3 regions of the Mesorhizobium sp. WSM4906 genome follow, and region 3 is predicted to be linked to each of the others. Evidence: predicted binding sites of a transcription regulator. Region 3 holds the regulator's gene; each other region holds the start of a gene.
What was found. The regulator LexA, encoded in region 3, represses DNA repair genes until DNA is damaged. The targets are predictions, from matches to a motif close to TGTTCNNNNTGTGTTCNG.
Positions count from the first base shown of each region.

Region 1: the regulator LexA is predicted to act here: its motif matches at 2,624-2,641, upstream of QAZ22_RS25980 (ATP-dependent helicase).
Region 2: the regulator LexA is predicted to act here: its motif matches at 4,687-4,704, upstream of QAZ22_RS16505 (UvrD-helicase domain-containing protein).

Region 1 covers NZ_CP121355.1:5,352,626-5,358,450, forward strand. The annotation lists gene QAZ22_RS25960 (hypothetical protein) at 1-542, opposite strand, end outside; gene QAZ22_RS25965 (LysR substrate-binding domain-containing protein) at 655-1,623, shown strand; gene QAZ22_RS25970 (hypothetical protein) at 1,976-2,149, opposite strand; gene QAZ22_RS25975 (hypothetical protein) at 2,381-2,536, shown strand; gene QAZ22_RS25980 (ATP-dependent helicase) at 2,656-4,737, shown strand; gene QAZ22_RS25985 (hypothetical protein) at 4,977-5,288, shown strand; gene QAZ22_RS25990 (hypothetical protein) at 5,353-5,538, shown strand; gene QAZ22_RS25995 (DUF982 domain-containing protein) at 5,674-5,825, shown strand, end outside.
Region 2 covers NZ_CP121355.1:3,475,678-3,481,502, reverse strand. The annotation lists gene QAZ22_RS16520 (DMT family transporter) at 62-976, shown strand; gene QAZ22_RS16515 (dienelactone hydrolase family protein) at 1,015-1,902, opposite strand; gene QAZ22_RS16510 (glucose/quinate/shikimate family membrane-bound PQQ-dependent dehydrogenase) at 2,246-4,564, opposite strand; gene QAZ22_RS16505 (UvrD-helicase domain-containing protein) at 4,745-5,825, shown strand, end outside.
Region 3 covers NZ_CP121355.1:4,269,810-4,275,634, reverse strand. The annotation lists gene trpC (indole-3-glycerol phosphate synthase TrpC) at 1-381, shown strand, start outside; gene moaC (cyclic pyranopterin monophosphate synthase MoaC) at 384-878, shown strand; gene glp (gephyrin-like molybdotransferase Glp) at 881-2,086, shown strand; gene lexA (transcriptional repressor LexA) at 2,203-2,937, shown strand; gene QAZ22_RS20420 (ComEC/Rec2 family competence protein) at 2,921-5,386, opposite strand; gene gltX (glutamate--tRNA ligase) at 5,488-5,825, shown strand, end outside.

The DNA of each region.
Region 1 (5,825 bases), 1.1 Mb from region 3:
TTCATCTTGTGGTCGATGCGCATGACCTTGTTGCGCGGCAGGTCGCGGCCGGATTCGAGAATGGCGCGGCCGGTCTCGGAATCGTCGCAATAGATCTCAAGATGGCCGCCGATCAGAGGGTCGCTGATCGAGAGCGGAACGAGCTCCGTCACCGGAACGCCATCGCAATGCCATTCGACGGCGCCGTCCTTGGGGTTCATGAAGGTGACGGTCGAGCCGACGATCGACAGCGGATAGGGTTCGAGCTTGGTGCCCATCATGTCGGACAGCCGTTCCAGGCGCAGCTTGTCGTTGAGCAGCTCCTTGATCTCCGGAATGTAGCGGTCGGCGCCGGTGATGAAGGTGAGGTCGAGATGCTTGTGCACGGCATGGCTGGCCTTGAGCTTGAGCGCCGCCTCCTCGATCGCGGCGAGCAGTTGGGGGTCGTAGCCGTGAAGATACTGGGCGACGCCGAAGCTCGACACTTTCCACGCCGTATCATGACCGATGATGGCTTCACGGCTCATCGCATAGCGCAGTTCGGGGATTGTATGGGCGTTCATTCTACTTCTCCAAGGTGGGGGCAACACTTGGTAAACAGTCGATTAAGCCGCCCTCCCCTGTAAATTTAGGAATGCTGGTGCTACTTTAAGCCCAGCTAAAGGTCGAACCCCCGTGCGTCTGCTCAGTCAGGTCAACTTAAACTCGCTGAAAATCGTGGAGAGCGCCGCCCGGCACCGCAACTTCACGCGCGCCGGCGAAGAGCAGTTCATCACCGCTTCCGCCGTCAGCCAGCGGGTCAAAAGCCTGGAGGACCAGCTGCGCTTCAAGATCTTCCAGCGCGGCGGCAATGCGGTGTCGCTGACCCCGGAAGGCGAGACCTATGTGGCGCGGGTGCGCGAGGCGCTGGAGCGGATCGTGGCGGCCAGCATGGAGGCGACCGGACAATCGCAGGCGCATGTGCTGAAGATCTGCGTGCTGCCGACCTTCGCCGCGCGCTGGCTGTTTCCGCGGCTTGCCAGCTTCCAGCAGCAGTATCCGGATATCGAGATGCGGGTCTCGACCTCCTACGCCACGCATGAATTCGCGACCTCCGAATACGACTTCGAGATTCGCTATGGCGACGGCAACTTCCCCGGCCTCAAATCCGAGCTGCTGTTCAAGGAGGACCTGACGCCGGTGTGCAGCCGCAAGCTGTTCCACCAGGTGCTGGGCGACAAGCCGCTGTCCAGGGTGACGCCCGAGGACCTCAGGCACTTCACCCTGCTCCACTCCGACACCTGCACCCAGAACTGGCAGTCATGGTTGGGTTTTGCCGGCGCAAGCTTCGTGCTCGGCGAGACCAGGAGCATCTATTTCGATTCCTGCATGATGTCCTACGAGGCGGCCAATGCGGGCATGGGCTTTGCCGTTGCCAACCGCGCCTATATGGCAAGCGACATCCGCGCCGAACGGCTGGTGGCGCCCTTCGCGGTCCACCATCCCAACAGCGCCGGCTGGTATTTCGTCAGCCCCGTCAAGGCGCTCGGCGCGCGCAAGGTGGAGCTGTTCAAGCAGTGGATCATGGCCGAGGCGGCGCTGACGCAGCGCCAGCTGGACCTCGAGATCGCCGGCATGCCGCTGGCCAGGGCGGCGATGGCGTGAGGCGAGTTGCCCTGTCTTCAAGCCCTCCAGCCGATCAGACGCAGATGAAACTATGATGGGCCACATTAAATAAAAGGCATAGCCTCGTCATTGTTGTTGGTGACCTCAGCTGTTGTAGATTCCACACAATCACAAGAATTCCAGGCGGATTTCCCCAAGCCTTGAAAGCCGTGCTCCTGACCCAGCGGCAAGACTCAGCTATGGTTTGTCTTGCGGCGGGCCTGATTTCCCGCTTGGCCGGCGCTTTCCAGCTTCCTCCCAAGCAGCGCCGGCCTTCTTCTGTGGCGGCAGGATCATTTCCCGATCACCGCCCGCCCGTTCCGGCAGAGTATTCCTGCCCGCCTCGGCGCCATCACTGCTTCGGCGGCGTGCCGGGCTGGTCGCCGCCGGTGGTCGACTTCGGTACCGGGTTCTTGTCGATCTGCGGGTTCTGGTCCGCGGGCGCTTTGGTGGGCGGCACGCTATTGTCGCAGGCGGCGAGCGCGAGCCCTGCCGCAAGAGCCAGCAGCACAGGAAGCTTCATCATGACGACCTCCTCTCGTTCGCCCCTTTTCTTTGAGGCAAACGGGGCGGTGGCGGTTTGGTTGCGTGCGCCGGCGGGAACCATCCCGCCAGTCTCCGGTTGAGTTTCGGGGACTAAAGCGCGTCGCGATCTTTCAGATTCGCTCCCTGCGCTTTAGGTTTTTGATTCTACGCATGTCTTTGTCCCGAGACCGGTTCCCACTTTCGGGAGACATGCTTTAGCGAGGAGATGGTCATGATCCGTCTGCTGCTCGTCGGCCTGTTCGCCTACACCACTTACCGCGTCACGATGCGGATCATAGAGGAGATGTCCGACGATGCCGCGCCGCCGGACGAACGGCGTAGGCTGCGGCGCCAGTCGGCGGCGATGGGGGTGGAGCCGAAAAGGTAGTTACAGCCCATCCCCCCACAAGGGGGCAGATTGGCCGTCACTCCGGCCTTCGCCAATTGCGAACGCACTCGACACCTCAACCCCGTTGCGAACAAAGCGGAAACGATGCTTGATGGGCGATGAACATCGCCGCCCGTGATTCGTCCTTCGAAGCGCCCGCCTATCTTGCCCGGCTGAATGACGAGCAGCGGCTGGCGGTGGTGCATGGCGACGGCAAGGTGGCGGCACCCCTGCTGGTGATCGCCGGCGCCGGATCCGGCAAGACCAACACGCTGGCGCATCGGGTGGCGCACCTCATCGTCAAGGGCGCCGATCCTCGGCGCATCCTGCTGATGACGTTTTCTCGCCGCGCGGCGGGAGAGATGGCCAAGCGCGTCGAGCGCATCGCCGGCGAGGTGCTGGGGCGCGACGCCGCCATCATCGCCGATGCGCTCGCCTGGGCCGGCACCTTTCATGGCATCGGCGCAAGGCTGCTCCGCGACTATGCCGAGCAGATCGGCCTCGATCCCGCCTTCACCATCCACGACCGCGAAGATTCCGCCGACCTGATGAACCTCGCCCGGCATGAGCTCGGCTTTTCCAAGACCGAAAGCCGCTTTCCCACAAAAAGCACCTGCCTGCAGATCTATTCTCGGGCTGTGAACGCGCAGGCGCCGCTCGGCGAAGTGCTGGGTTCGGCCTTTCCCTGGTGCGCGGGGTGGGCAGAACAACTGAAGGAGTTGTTCGCCCGTTATGTTGAGGCCAAGCAGGCGCAGAACGTGCTCGACTACGACGACCTTTTGCTCTACTGGGCGCAGATGGCGGCCGAGCCGGAGATCGCCGCGCATCTTTCCTCTCGCTTCGACCATGTGCTGGTCGACGAATATCAGGACACCAACCGGCTGCAGTCCTCGATCCTCCTGGCGCTCAAGCCGGACGGCGCGGGGCTGACCGTAGTGGGCGACGACGCGCAGTCGATCTATTCCTTCCGCGCGGCGGAAGTGCGCAACATCCTCGACTTTCCAAAGCAGTTCGCGCAGGGCGCCGAGATCGTCATGCTGGAGCGCAACTACCGCTCGACCGAGACGATCCTTGCCGCCGCCAACAAGGTGATCGGCGAGGCGAGCGAGCGCTTCACCAAGAACCTCTGGACCGAGCGCCGGTCCTCCCACAAGCCACAACTGGTGAGCGTGCGCGACGAGGCCGAGCAGGCCAACTATGTCTGCCAGGCGATCCTTGCCGAGCGCGAGGCCGGCACGGCGCTTAAGGCGCAGGCGGTGCTCTTCCGCGCCTCGCATCACAGCGGGCCGCTGGAAGTGGAGCTCACGCGCCGCAACATCCCCTTCGTGAAGTTCGGCGGGCTGAAATTCCTCGACGCCGCTCATGTCAAGGACATGCTGGCGATGCTGCGCTTCGCGGAGAACCCGCGCGACCGCGTCGCCGGCTTCCGCGTGCTGCAGCTCATGCCGGGCATCGGGCCTTCGGCCGCCTCGCAGATCGTCGAGGCGATGGCGACCTCGCTGGACGAGACGCTGGGCCTTGCCCGCTTCCGGCCGCCGCAGCGCGCAGCTCAAGACTGGCCGGTGTTCCTCGACATCTACAGCGGGCTGCGCACCGGGCCGAAATGGCCGGCTGATCTCGAGCGGGTCAGGCTCTGGTACGAGCCGCATCTGGAGCGCATCCACGAGGATGCCATCACGCGCCGGGCCGACCTCTTGCAGCTCGAGCAGATCGCATCGGGCTATCCCTCGCGCGAGCGCTTCCTGACCGAGCTGACGCTCGACCCGCCCGACGCCACCAGCGACCAGGCCGGCCCGCCGCATCGCGACGAGGACTACCTCATCCTGTCCACCATCCATTCAGCCAAGGGGCAGGAATGGAAGAACGTCTTCGTGCTCAACACCGTCGACGGCTGCATCCCGGCCGATCTCGGCGTCGGCACCAAGGAAGACATCGAGGAGGAACGCCGGCTGCTCTATGTGGCCATGACGCGGGCCAAGGACAGCCTGCACCTGATGGTGCCGCAGCGCTTCTATCCGCACAACCAGCCGGCGCGCGGCGACCGCCATATCTATGCCTCGCGCACCCGCTTCATCCCCACCTCGATGCTTTCCGCCTTCGAGCAGACGTCGTGGGCAAGCGCCGCCATCAAGGACGACCCGCGGCAGCGTCCAGGCGTCAAGGTCGACCTCGGCGCGCGCATGCGCGGCATGTGGAAATAAAGCATGTCTCCCGAAAGTGGGAACCGGTTTCGGGACTAAGACATGCGTAAAATCAAAACCTAAAGCGTAAGGAGCGAATCTGAAAGATCGCGACGCGCTTTAGGCCGTCCGCCCAGAAATATCGCGGACGCCGCTCCGCACCAGAACGCCAAGACGGGCGATCGGCTTGCGCTTTCGTCGTGGAACTTTTCACCCGGAAAAGGGTTTCTGTTAGGAAAATCTAATGCAAGGAGGCAGCAATGAAGAACCTCATTCTAGCCGCCATGCTTGGCGTGGCCGCCATGGCGCCGACAACGGCTCCGACCCAGGCGACGAGCCTGACCATCACCACCGATGACGGCATGGGCAGGTACAATGACGACTATTACTGGCGCCGCCACCATATGCGCAGCGACGACTGGCGCTACAGAGGCCGGTACGAGATGCGCGACGGATATCGCTACGGCCACCGTCACGACTGCATGGTCAGGGAGCACAGGCGCTGGCATCACGGCCATTGGGTCGTGAAGCGTGTCTCGAGCTGCGGCCTCCACCGAGGCTGGTACCGGTAAGGCCGGGCCCATCGCTGACGTGTGACGCGGGCCTCGAAGCGGCACCGCCGAGGATAGGTGAGAAATGCGCTTAATTCCATCGGCGACGAACTGGCGGCAACGGCTGGGTGAGCTGGCCGGCCAGCTTTTCGTCAACATTGTCGCGATATTGTTCGCCGGAGTTGCGATCCTTCTGCTGGTGCTGTCGGCGCACTACCACGTGCCGCAACCCCCAGCAGAAGTGGCAATCACCGCCGGCTCCGGCCCGTGATGGCCGCTCTTTTTGGCAGGCGCGAAAAGAGATCCCTGGCCCGAGGAACCTCCTGCCGCAAGGCGCGTTGAGTGGCGTCCCACCCCAAGACCGAGGCTGGCAGCCCCGCCACCTCCGCCCATTCGAGAGGTCTAAATGCACGACAGGATGTTCTTCACCCCGGTCGCGGTCAGTGTCGGCGCCGGCCACAAGCGCATGATCGCCTCGCTGTCAGGCATGCACGAGTTCCTGACCGAATTCCCGCCGTCGCGCCGGCGGCTGAGCTACGGTGCCGCGGTGAAGGCTTG
Region 2 (5,825 bases), 790 kb from region 3:
CGGCCCAAAAAGCCGTTTAGTGCCTATATAAATAGCGAAATTCGCCTGCGATAATGATCGCATGAATTCCGAAGCGCAAGTTCGTACGGCAAACCAGACCACCGGCGACACCCACGCTGCGCGCCCTGCTCTCTCCGGCCTTGCCAATGCGCTGCCGCCGCATGTCTGGTTCTGCGTCAGCGCGGTCTTCCACTATCTCGGGCCGGCTTTCGCCGTGCTGCTGTTCGCTCGGGTCGGCGTGCTCGGCATGGCCTGGCTGCGCATCGCCACGGCCGCGCTCGTCTTCGCGCCGCTCACCAGGCCATGGACGGTGTTCGCGCGGGCCGACCGCTCGGCACGGCTCCTGCTGCTGGCCTTCGGCGCCTGCCTGGCGGTGATGAACTGCGCGTTCTATCTGGCGCTCGACCGCCTGCCGATCTCGCTGGTCGCCGCCATCGAATTCGTTGGCACGATCGGCGTCGCCCTCGTCGGCCTCAGGAGCCGGCGCAATTTCGTGGCGCTCGCCATCGCCGTCGCCGGCACCTTGCTGCTGATCGATATCAAATGGTCCAGCGATCCGGTCGGCCTGTTCTGGGCCTTTCTCAACGGCGCGCTGTTCATCGGCTACATCGTGCTGGGTCACCGCATCGCGCAGACGGGCATCGGCATCGCGGGCCTCGGCACCGCCATGGCGATCGCCTTCCTCGTCGTGCTGCCGGTCGGCTTCAGCGAGGCGCTGCCCGCCTTCACGGCGCCGCAACTGCTGCTCGCCGCCATCGGCGTCGGCGTCTGCTCCTCGGTGATCCCCTATATATGCGACCAACTCGCCATGGCGCGGCTGCCACGCGCCAGCTTCGCGCTGATGCTCTCGCTCCTGCCGCTCACCGCGACGCTGATCGGCGTCGTCGTGCTGCGCCAGGTTCCCAGCCTCACCGATTGCCTCGGCATTGCGCTGGTCGTGGCGGGCGTGGCCATGCACAAGCCGGCGCGGGAGTGATCCCCGGACAGCACCGGTGAGGTGCGTCGAGATCCAGCTCAGGCCAGCTTCTGTTTCAGAAACGCGACCGTCCTCCCCCAAGCGAGGTCGGCCGCCTTCTTGTCGTAGCGCGCGGCCGAAGTGTCGTTGTTGAAGGCATGGTTGACGCCGTCATAGACATAGACCGTGTATTCGACATGCGCGGCGTCGAGCGCCTTCTTGTAGGCATCGATGCCGGCGTCGATGCGCTCGTCCAGTCCGGCATAGTGCAACAGCAGCGCCGCCTTGATCTTCGGCACGTCCTCGGCTTTCGGCTGCATACCGTAATAGGCGACGCCGGCGGCAAGATCGGGGGCATTAACGGCGAGAGTGTTCACCGTGCCGCCGCCCCAGCAGAAGCCAACCGCGCCGACCTTGCCGTTGCCGTCCTTCAGGCCCTTGAGATAGGCGATTGTCGCGACGCCGTCGGCCGCGACTTGGGCAGCGTCGAGCTTGGTGACCATGTCGCGCGCCTTGTCCTCGTCGGACGGCGTGCCGCCCAGCGGCGACAGGAAGTCCGGCGCCAGCACAATGAAGCCTTCCAGCGCCACGCGCCGCGCGACATCGCGGATATGCGGGTTGAGACCTCGGTTCTCATGGACGACGATGACGGTTCCCATCTTGCCGGACTGACCGGCCGGCTTGACCAGATAGCCCTTCATCTCGCCGCTGCTGCCGGGATAGGTGATGTCCTCGCCCTTCACGCGCGGATCGTCCTCGGCGACGATCGCCGCCTGGGCCGAATTCGCCGCCAGCATCGGCGCGATCGCGGCGGCCGCCGCGCCCGATCCGGCGAGCCTTGTCAGGCGCTCCATGAAGCGCCGCCGGTCAAGCGTCAGATGCGTGTACTCGTCATAGGCATCGATCATCGCCTGGGTGATCACGGGCTTGGCGACAGGTTCGGTCATGGCTCTCCCTCGACGGCTGTTTGATGCGCAAGATAGGGTTGAAGCTCGCAGGGTCCAGTCACGGACCGGTGACCGTTTGGCCGGACCGTTCGCTCATTGGCAACGCGCCCCGCCGGGCTGTGATGCCTGTCATGTCGCATCATCGCATTTTGGCCGAAGCAGCCGCCGGCCCGGTTCTCGCCAACCAGGTGCTCGGCCAGGTGCCTTGCCCGAGGAACTGTCTCGGACTCTAGAGCAATTCCAGGAAAAGTGTGTAACGGTTTTCCGTCCGGAATTGCGTAAAAACAAATACTTAGAGCGGTTCGGCGATTCCGTGAAACGCTGAACCGCTCTAAGCCTGCCTCTATTTCGGCAGCGTGTAGGCCATCACATAATCGCCCGGCTTGGTGCCGACCGAGCCGTGGCCGCCGGCGACGATGACCACGAACTGGCGGCCGTCGGCGACCGTGTAGGTCATCGGTGTCGACTGCCCGCCGGCCGGCAGCCTCGCCTGCCAGAGCTGCCTGCCGGTGGTGAGATCGTAGGCGCGCAGATAATCGTCGACCGCCGCGCCCAGGAAGGCAACGCCGCCGGCGGTGATCATCGGCCCGCCGATGCCCGGAACGCCGACCTTGAACGGCAGGGGCAGCGGCGTCATGTCGTAGACGGTGCCGTTACGATGCCTGTAGGCGATCTGGCCGGTCCTGAGGTCGACGCCGACGACATAGCCCCAGGGCGGCGCCTGGCAAGGGATGCCGAGCGGCGACAGGAACGGTTTCAGCACCACCGCGTAAGGCGCGCCCTCGTTGCGGTTGAGCCCTTGCTCGCTGCCTTTCGTGGCGTCGCCCGGCGGCGGCGCGTCCGCGCGCGGAATGAGCGTCGATGTGAAGGCGAGATAGGTCGGCATGCCGAACATCACCTGCCGCACCGGGTCGACCGCGACGCCGCCCCAATTGAAGACGCCGAAATTGCCGGGATAGATCAGCGAGCCCTGCAGCGAGGGCGGCGTGTAGCGTCCCTCGTAGCGCAATTTCCTGAGCGCGATCCGGCATGCCAGCTGGTCGAACATGGTGATGCCCCACATGTCCGCGCCGGTCAGCCGCTTGGGATTGAACGAAAGCCCCGATTCCGGCTGTGTCGGCGAGGCATGGTCGCCTTCGATCGCGCCGCCCGGCGCCGGCATCTCCTTCACCGGGATGATCGGTTCGCCGGTGCTCCGGTCGAGCACATAGAGGTCGCCCTGCTTGGTCGGCACGACCAGCGCCGGCACGACCGTGCCGTTGACCGAGGTGATGTCGACCAGCGTCGGCTGGGCCGGCACGTCCATGTCCCACAGATCGTGATGCACCAGTTGCCGAACCCAGCGCAATTTTCCGCTGTTGAGGTCGAGCGCGGTGATCGAGGAGGAGAATTTTTCGGTATTGGCGCTGCGGCCCATGCCGAGCTGGTCCGGTGTCTGGTTGCCGAGCGGCAGGTAGAGCAGGCCGAGCTTCTCGTCGGCGCTCGCCGTCGACCACATGTTGGGCGAGTTGTTCGTGTATTTCTGCTCCGCCGGCAGCGGCGCCGTCTGGTCCGGATTGCCGGAGTCCCAGTTCCACAGAAGGGCACCGGTACCGACATCGTAGGCGCGGATGACGCCCGATGGCTCCTCGGTCGAATAATTGTCGTTGACCGCGCCGCCGACGATGATCTTGCCGGCGACGATCAGCGGCGCCGAGGTCGAATAATAATAGCCCGACTTCGGATAGGGCATGTTGGCCATGAGATTGAGCGTGCCGCTTTCGGCGAAGGACGAACACACCTGGCCGCTGGCGGCATCGAGCGCGATAAGCCTGGCATCGGAGGTCGGCAGGTAGATGCGCCCAGCACAAGGCTGCCCGGCCGCGATCTTCGGGTCGGCATAGTGGGACACGCCGCGGCAGGTCTGGTGCTGGCGGTTGGGATCGAGCTTGACCTTCGGATCGTAGCGCCACTTCTCCTTGCCGGTCGCGGCATCGATGGCGATGGCGAAATTGTGCGGCGTGCAGATGAACAGCGCGTCGCCCACCTTCAGTGGCGTCACCTGATAGGTCGTCTCGCCGATGTCGTCGGGGCCTTTGACGTCGCCGGTGCGGTAGGTCCAGGCGGGCTGGAGCTTGGCGACATTGTCCGGCGTGATCTGATCGAGCGGCGAATAACGTTGGCCGAATGGCGTGCGGCCGTAGAAATGCCATTCGCCGGCCGGCATGTCGCCGCCGAGATTGGCCGTCGGCGTCACCTTGTCGGTGTCGAGCGTGCCACCGATGTCGGTGGCGTCGGTCGTCATCGAATAGCCAGCCACCGCAAGCGAGGCGAGCACCGCCAGGATGAGAGGGGCGCGCCCGTCCGGACCGGCGAATCCTCGCCTTGCCCATGGCGTCAGCAGCCACAGCGCGACGAGAACGATGATGCCGCCGCGCGGACCGAGCTGCCACCAGTCGAAGCCGATTTCCCATACCGCCCAACACAGCGAGGCGAGCACGATCGCCGCATAGAGCCAGAGCCCTGTCGATCTGCGGCGAAAAACGAGCCAGGCGGTGATCAGGAAAGCGAGACCGGCAATCGCATAGTACCAGCTGCCGCCCAGCGAAACCAACCAGATGCCGCCGCCGCCGAGAACCAGACCGATAAGGAAGAGGACGAGGGAGGTGATGGTGACAGCCAAGACGGTGCTCCTTCGACTGTTGCGCTTGCGGCGCCTTCCAGGCGACGGCACGCCGCCCTTGCCCTGCCGGCAGCTTTCCCCTGCCCGCTCCGGCTGTCAAGTTGGTCGGCGGCACGCGAAAATAGAACAAAACGTAGACAGTTCTGGTCTTTCGCTCCCGAATCACTACATTCGGGAGCGATGTCGGGCTTTTCCGAAGACATGCCTTTTTTCGATGAACCGAATGCGCGGCCCGCGGCCCCGTCCGGCATTGCTGCGCGCGCCATGGCCGCGCGCAGCGCGCAGAGCCGTGCGCCCGACTATCTCAACGGCCTCAATCCCGAGCAGCGGCTAGCCGTCGAAACAACGGAGGGGCCGGTTCTGGTGCTGGCCGGCGCCGGCACCGGCAAGACGCGGGTCCTGACCACGCGCATCGCCCACATCCTTGCCACCGGCAGGGCCTTCCCGTCGCAGATTCTCGCCGTCACCTTCACCAACAAGGCCGCGCGCGAGATGAAGCAGCGTATCGGCATCCTGATCGGTGAAGAAAATGTCGAGGGCATGCCCTGGCTCGGCACTTTCCACTCCATCGGCGTCAAGCTTTTACGCCGCCATGCCGAGCTTGCCGGGCTGAAATCCGATTTCACCATCCTCGACACCGACGACGTGGTGCGGCTGATCAAGCAGCTCATCCAGGCGGAAGGTCTGGACGACAAGCGCTGGCCGGCCAAGCAGTTCGCCCAGATGATCGACAACTGGAAGAACAAGGGCCTCGGCCCCGACGATATCCCGGAAGGCGATGCGCGCAGCTTCGGCAACGGCAAGGGCCGCCAGCTCTACAAGGCCTATCAGGAGCGGCTGCAGACGCTGAATTCCTGCGATTTCGGCGACCTGCTCTATCATCCGATCCGTATCTTCCGCGCCTATCCGGACGTGCTGAAGGATTATCACCGCAAGTTCAAATACATCCTGGTCGACGAGTACCAGGACACCAACACCGCGCAATACATGTGGCTGCGCTTGTTGGCGCAGCGGCCGGGAGTTCCAAGGAGCGGATCCCCGGGCGGCCGCGCCCCCAGCGCTTCGAAGTCGACTATCGATAGGACAGAGGGGGGGCACTACAGACCGCCAGTTCCCGAAGAGGAATCGCTAGCCCGCGGTGAGGAATGGGATATTTCGGCCGAAGGCCGCAAGCCCGACCGGGCGTCCGAGCCGTTGCGAGGCCCCCGCGGAGGGCCCGCGCCGGCAGGCGCGGAACAGCCCGTGAGCGTGAATATTTGCT
Region 3 (5,825 bases):
ATGGCAAGCGTCGACGACGCTTTAGCCAGCGAGCTCGAAGCGACGGCTTTCGAGCTCGGCATGGACGCGCTGGTCGAGGTGCATGACGTAAAGGAGATGGAGCGCGCGCTTCGCCTCTCGTCGCGGCTGATCGGCATCAACAACCGTGATCTGAGGACCTTCGAGACCAGCCTCGACGTTTCCGAGCGGCTTGCAGCGATGGTGCCGGCCGATCGGCTGCTCGTCAGCGAAAGCGGCATCTTCACTCATCAGGATTGCCGCCGGCTGGAGAAGAGCGGGATCGGTACCTTCCTCGTCGGCGAGAGCCTGATGCGGCAGGCCGATGTGGCTGCCGCGACCGAGCTTCTGCTGACGGGCAAGGCGCCGGCCGAGGCCCTTTGAGGATGCCTGCCCTCACCCATCTCGGCGCCAAAGGCGAAGCCAACATGGTCGATGTCGGCGACAAGGCCGAGACGACACGCACGGCGATCGCCGAGGGCTTCGTCTCGATGCGAGCGGAAACGCTGGAGATGATCCTGGCCGGCGACGCCAAGAAGGGCGACGTGCTGGGCACGGCGCGCATCGCCGGCATCATGGCGGCCAAGAAGACGCATGAGCTTGTCCCGCTCTGCCATCCGCTGCTCCTGACCAAGGTCGCCGTCGATATCGAGCCCTACCGCGCCCTCCCCGGCCTGAAGGTCACCGCGCTTGCCCGCGTCACCGGCAAGACCGGCGTGGAGATGGAGGCGCTGACCGCGGCGTCGATCGCCTGCCTCACCATCTACGACATGGCCAAGGCGGCGGACCGCGCCATGGTTATCTCCGGCATCAGGCTGGTCGAGAAGACCGGCGGCAAGTCGGGCGACTACAAGTCCGTCAAATCCGGGGCGAGTTCCTGACGATGGCGCTGGTTCCGGTCGCCGAGGCGCTCGGGCGCTTGTTGGATGGCGCAACCGCGCTGCCGGGCGAAAACGTGCCGCTGGCCGATGCGGCCGGCCGGGTGCTCGCCGAACCGCTGGTGGCGCTGCGCACCCAGCCGCCCTTCAACGCTTCGGCCATGGACGGCTATGCCGCCCGCGCTGTCGACGTGACCTCTGTGCCGGCGCGGCTTTCCGTGATCGGCGTGGCGCCCGCCGGGCGCGGTTTTGCCGGCTCCGTCGGCAAGGGTAAGGCGGTGCGCATCTTCACCGGCGCACCGCTCCCCGAAGGGGCCGACACCGTCGTCATCCAGGAAAATGTTCACGACCTCGGCGGCGGCCGCATCGAAGTGACCGAGCCGACGGCGGAAGCTCGCAACGTCCGTCGCCGTGGGCTCGACTTCGGCCAGGGTGATGTAGTTCTCGAAAAAGGCCGCCTGCTCGATCCGGCAGCGCTATCGCTGGCGGCGGCCGCCAATCATCCGAGCCTCAACGTGGTGCGTCGGCCGATTGTGGCCATCATCGCCACGGGCGATGAATTGCTGCCGCCCGGAAGCACGCTCGGCGCCGACCAGATCATCTCGTCCAACGCCTATGGCGTAGCGGCGACGGCGCAGTCGGTCGGTGCCCGCGCTCTCGACCTCGGTATCGCCGCCGACCGGCAGGATGCGATTTCGGCGCTGGTCAAGAAAGCGGTCGCGGTCGGCGCCGATGTTATCGTCACCCTCGGCGGCGCCTCGGTCGGTGATCATGATTTGATCCACGACGTGCTGACCGGCGAAGGCATGCAGCTCGATTTCTGGAAGATCGCCATGCGCCCCGGCAAGCCGCTGATGTTTGGCCGGCTTGGCAACATCCGCTGCATCGGCCTGCCCGGCAATCCGGTGGCGAGTCTTGTCTGCTCGCAATTGTTCCTGAAGCCGCTCCTGGCGCGTCTTGGCGGCCGCAGCTACCGCCAGGATATCCGGACCGCGCGGTTGGCTTCCGCGATGCACGCCAACGATCTCAGGCAGGACTATGTGCGGGCAGTCGTACGTGAGGATGCCGGACAGTTGATCGCGACACCGTTCAGCATCCAGGATTCCTCCATGCTGAGGATGCTCGCCGACGCCGACGGCCTGATCGTGCGCGAGCCCTTCGCCCCGGCTGCGGAAGCCGGCGACGAATGCAGCGTTCTGATGTTACGCTGAACAAAACGTCAACAGATTCACTAAACTTTAAACGGTTGCGGAACACAACTGGAACAGATAGTGTTTGTTCTGGGTTTGTTTTTCTGATTCTGGTTCCAAAACCCATGGGGGCCGCCATGCTGACGCGCAAACAACATGAACTGCTGATGTTCATCCATGAACGGCTCAAGGAAAGCGGCATTCCGCCGTCTTTCGATGAGATGAAGGAAGCGCTCGACCTCGCTTCGAAGTCGGGCATCCACCGTTTGATCACGGCACTGGAGGAGCGCGGTTTTATTCGCCGGCTGCCGAACCGCGCGCGCGCTCTTGAGGTGCTGCGCCTGCCCGATTCGATCGCGCCCGGCCTGAATGCGGCGAGAAAATTCTCGCCGAGCGTCATCCAAGGCGGTCAAGGCAATCTCGGCCGGCAGATCAAGCCAGCGGCGCCCTCCCGCACACCGACGCCCAGCAATGACGACGACGCCGTTTCGGCCGTGTCCATCCCGGTGATGGGTCGCATTGCCGCCGGTGTGCCGATCGACGCTATCCAGCACCAGACGCATTCGATCACAGTTCCGCCGGACATGATCGCAGGCGGCGAGCACTACGCGCTCGAGGTCAAGGGCGATTCGATGATCGAAGCCGGCATCTTCGACGGCGACACGGTGATCATCCGCAATGCCAACACAGCGAGCCCGGGCGAGATCGTGGTGGCGCTGGTGGACGACGAGGAAGCGACGCTGAAACGCTTCCGCCGCAAGGGCGCCTCGATCGCGCTCGAGGCCGCCAACCCGGCCTATGAGACCCGCATCTTCGGACCGGACAGGGTCAAGGTGCAGGGCAAGCTGGTCGGGCTCATTCGTCGCTACTGAGTGGCGGCGGCTTGGTCTGTGGCTTCTCAGGCCGCTCGTATGGCGCTAGCCCCCTCGCCTCGCGCGAGTAGCGCCGCTGTTCGTGCCAGGGGCGATAGGGCTTTTCGACGGCGTATTGAATGGCGGCTCGCGCCGTTGCCGACTGCGGGTCGAAGTAGACGGCGGCGCTGCCGTCGCGCGCAAGCTGCCGCTTGGTGACGACGAGGATGCGTGGATCGCGGCAAGGATTGTAGGCCGTGGCGTCGTTGATGACGATGAGGTCGGCGAAGCCGCAGGCCGGCCTGGCGCTATCGCGGTTTTCCGCCAAGGCGACGATTGCACCGGACGGATGCCGGCCAATGCAGAGATCGCCAGTGCAGTAAAAGGGGGATCCCGCCGGCAAGTCGACCGGGTCGGCGATGTCGAATGCGCCTTTCGCGAATGTTTCCGGCGGCACGATCGTTTCGGCCCTCAGCGCACGTTTCCAATTGTCGGTGGTGAAGTCGTTGGAGCGGGCGCGATTGACGGCGAGCTCTCCGCCGCCGATCGGCATCGCCACCAGATGCGCGTCCTCGGAGATCAGCAGGTCCGGCGTGCGCACTTGCGGGACCGCCAGTAGTGCGGCCAGCGCGAAGGGCACTGCCGCCAACCTGAGCCAGGTGGTGGCCATGGTTGCTATCACCAGCGCGATTGTCGCGAGCAGCACCGACTGGATCGAGATCAGCCCCACGGCATCGACCGGCGACCGTTCCGAAATCCAGGCCGAAATCGCGATCATCGCCGTCAGGCCCTTGCCCATGATGTAGAGGAAAGGACCATCGAAGCCGAATGGCATCGCCAGTGCGCTAAAGACGGCAAACGGCATGACAACCAGCGACACGATCGGCATGACGGCCAGATTGGCCATCAGGCTGAGCGGCGAGACGCGCTGGAAGTGCCAGATGGCAAACAACGCCGTGGCGGTTCCGGCAATGATCGACGTTATGGCGGCGCCGACAAGCCCGACAGCCAACTTGTGCGACAGGAACCGCAGGAACGACCGCTTCGCCGGCGGCGCTCTCGACTTGCCGGCGCGGTAGTCGGCCCATCCGGCATAGGCGCCGACAAGGGCCGCGGTCGCGGCGAACGACATCTGGAAGCTCGGACCAACCACTTCGTGCGGTGACACCATGATGACGGCAATGGCCGAAATCGCCAGGTTGCGCATCGTCAACGCCGCACGGTCGAAGAGCACGGCGACCAGCATGACGGCGAGCATGATGAAGCTTCGTTCGGCGGCGACCACCACGCCGGAGATGACGAGGTAAGCAGCGATCGACACCAGCGCGACCGCTGCGGCATATTTCTTCACCGGCCGGCGTGACGAGAAATCCGGAAGCAGCGCGAAGACGCCGCGCAGCAAAAGCATGACCGTGCCGGCGACCAGCGCCATGTGCAGCCCGGAAATCGAGATGATGTGGTAGATGCCGGTCCGCCGCATCGCCTCGTTGATATCCTCGGGAATGCCCGCGCGAACGCCGACGATCAGCGCCGCGGCAATCTCGCCTTCGGGTCCGCCGACGGTGCTTCTGATGTGATCGGCAATCGTCTCGCGCGCATTCTCGATCGCCCAGGCGATGCTCGCCTGGGCGGGAGGGTCGCTTGTCGGAATGACTTTCGGATCGCCGAGGAAAAATCCACTGGCGCCGATGCCGGAGAAATAGCTGTCGAAGGAAAAATCATAACTTTCGGGGCGAACCGGTCCCGTCGGCGGCAGGAGCCGTGCATAGCCCGTCACCAGCGATCCAGCCTTGACGTTGGGCGGAATCCCGCGCGCCGAGAGCCTGACGCGATCCGGCGCGTAGCGCAGTTTTGGCTGCGCGGTCGAGACGAGGTCGATGGTCAGCCGCACCCGGCCATTGGCCATCTCCTCGGCGACGACAACGCGACCCGTCAGCCGCGTCTGTATCTCGGAGCCGAGCATCGGCGTTGCGGCCCGCCATGTCTCGACCTTCGCGGCGACAAAGCCCAGCGCGCAAAACAGCGCCGCCATGAAGATAAGATGCGTCTTCGGCCAAGAGCGGGAAACCGCCGCGCAGACGGCCATCAGCGCCACCGCCGCCAGCGGCCGGTAGAGATCCGGCTCGCTGTTCAAGGAGAAATAGAGGATCACGCCAGCGGCAAGGAACACCGGCACCAGCAGGAAACCAATGCCGCGGTCGAGTTCGGTGGTGGCGGCTTCGGCGACGCTTCGGCGAAGCGCGGAAAAAGAGGTACGGCGGAACTGGCTGCGGATCCGATCGATAGTCGCCGGCTGAAGCGGCTGCAGCGAGGCATCACCGCCCGGTGGCAAGATCTCCGCAGCCGGGCGCGGCGCCGGAACCGAAATCGGCGTCGCTTCGGCAGGCGCGGTGCCGGCAAACAGCAGGCGCTCGCTGACGCCCGCCGTCGTCCCCTCGCCCTGCTCCGCACCCCGGCCACGTCCAGCCATCGGGTCTGCCCCTTGCGCCCCAGACCTCCTATGCTACATGAACGCCGACCGCGCGAAAGTCCGCGCAATCACGCCTGCTTCAGTGCCACTCTGAGAGTTCCATGTCCGACAAGGTCGTCACCCGTTTTGCCCCCTCGCCCACCGGCTACCTGCATATCGGCGGCGCGCGCACGGCGCTGTTCAATTGGCTCTACGCCAAGCACACGGGCGGCACGATGCTGCTGCGCATCGAGGACACCGATCGCGAGCGCTCTACCGAGGCGGCGACGGCCGCCATCCTTGACGGGCTGACTTGGCTCGGTCTCTCATGGGACGGCGAGGCCGTATCGCAGTTCGAGCGCGCGCCGCGCCACCGCGAGGTGGCCGAAGAGCTCGTGCGCCTGGGCAAGGCCTATTACAGCTACGAGACGCCTGCCGAGTTGGAGGCGATGCGCGAGGC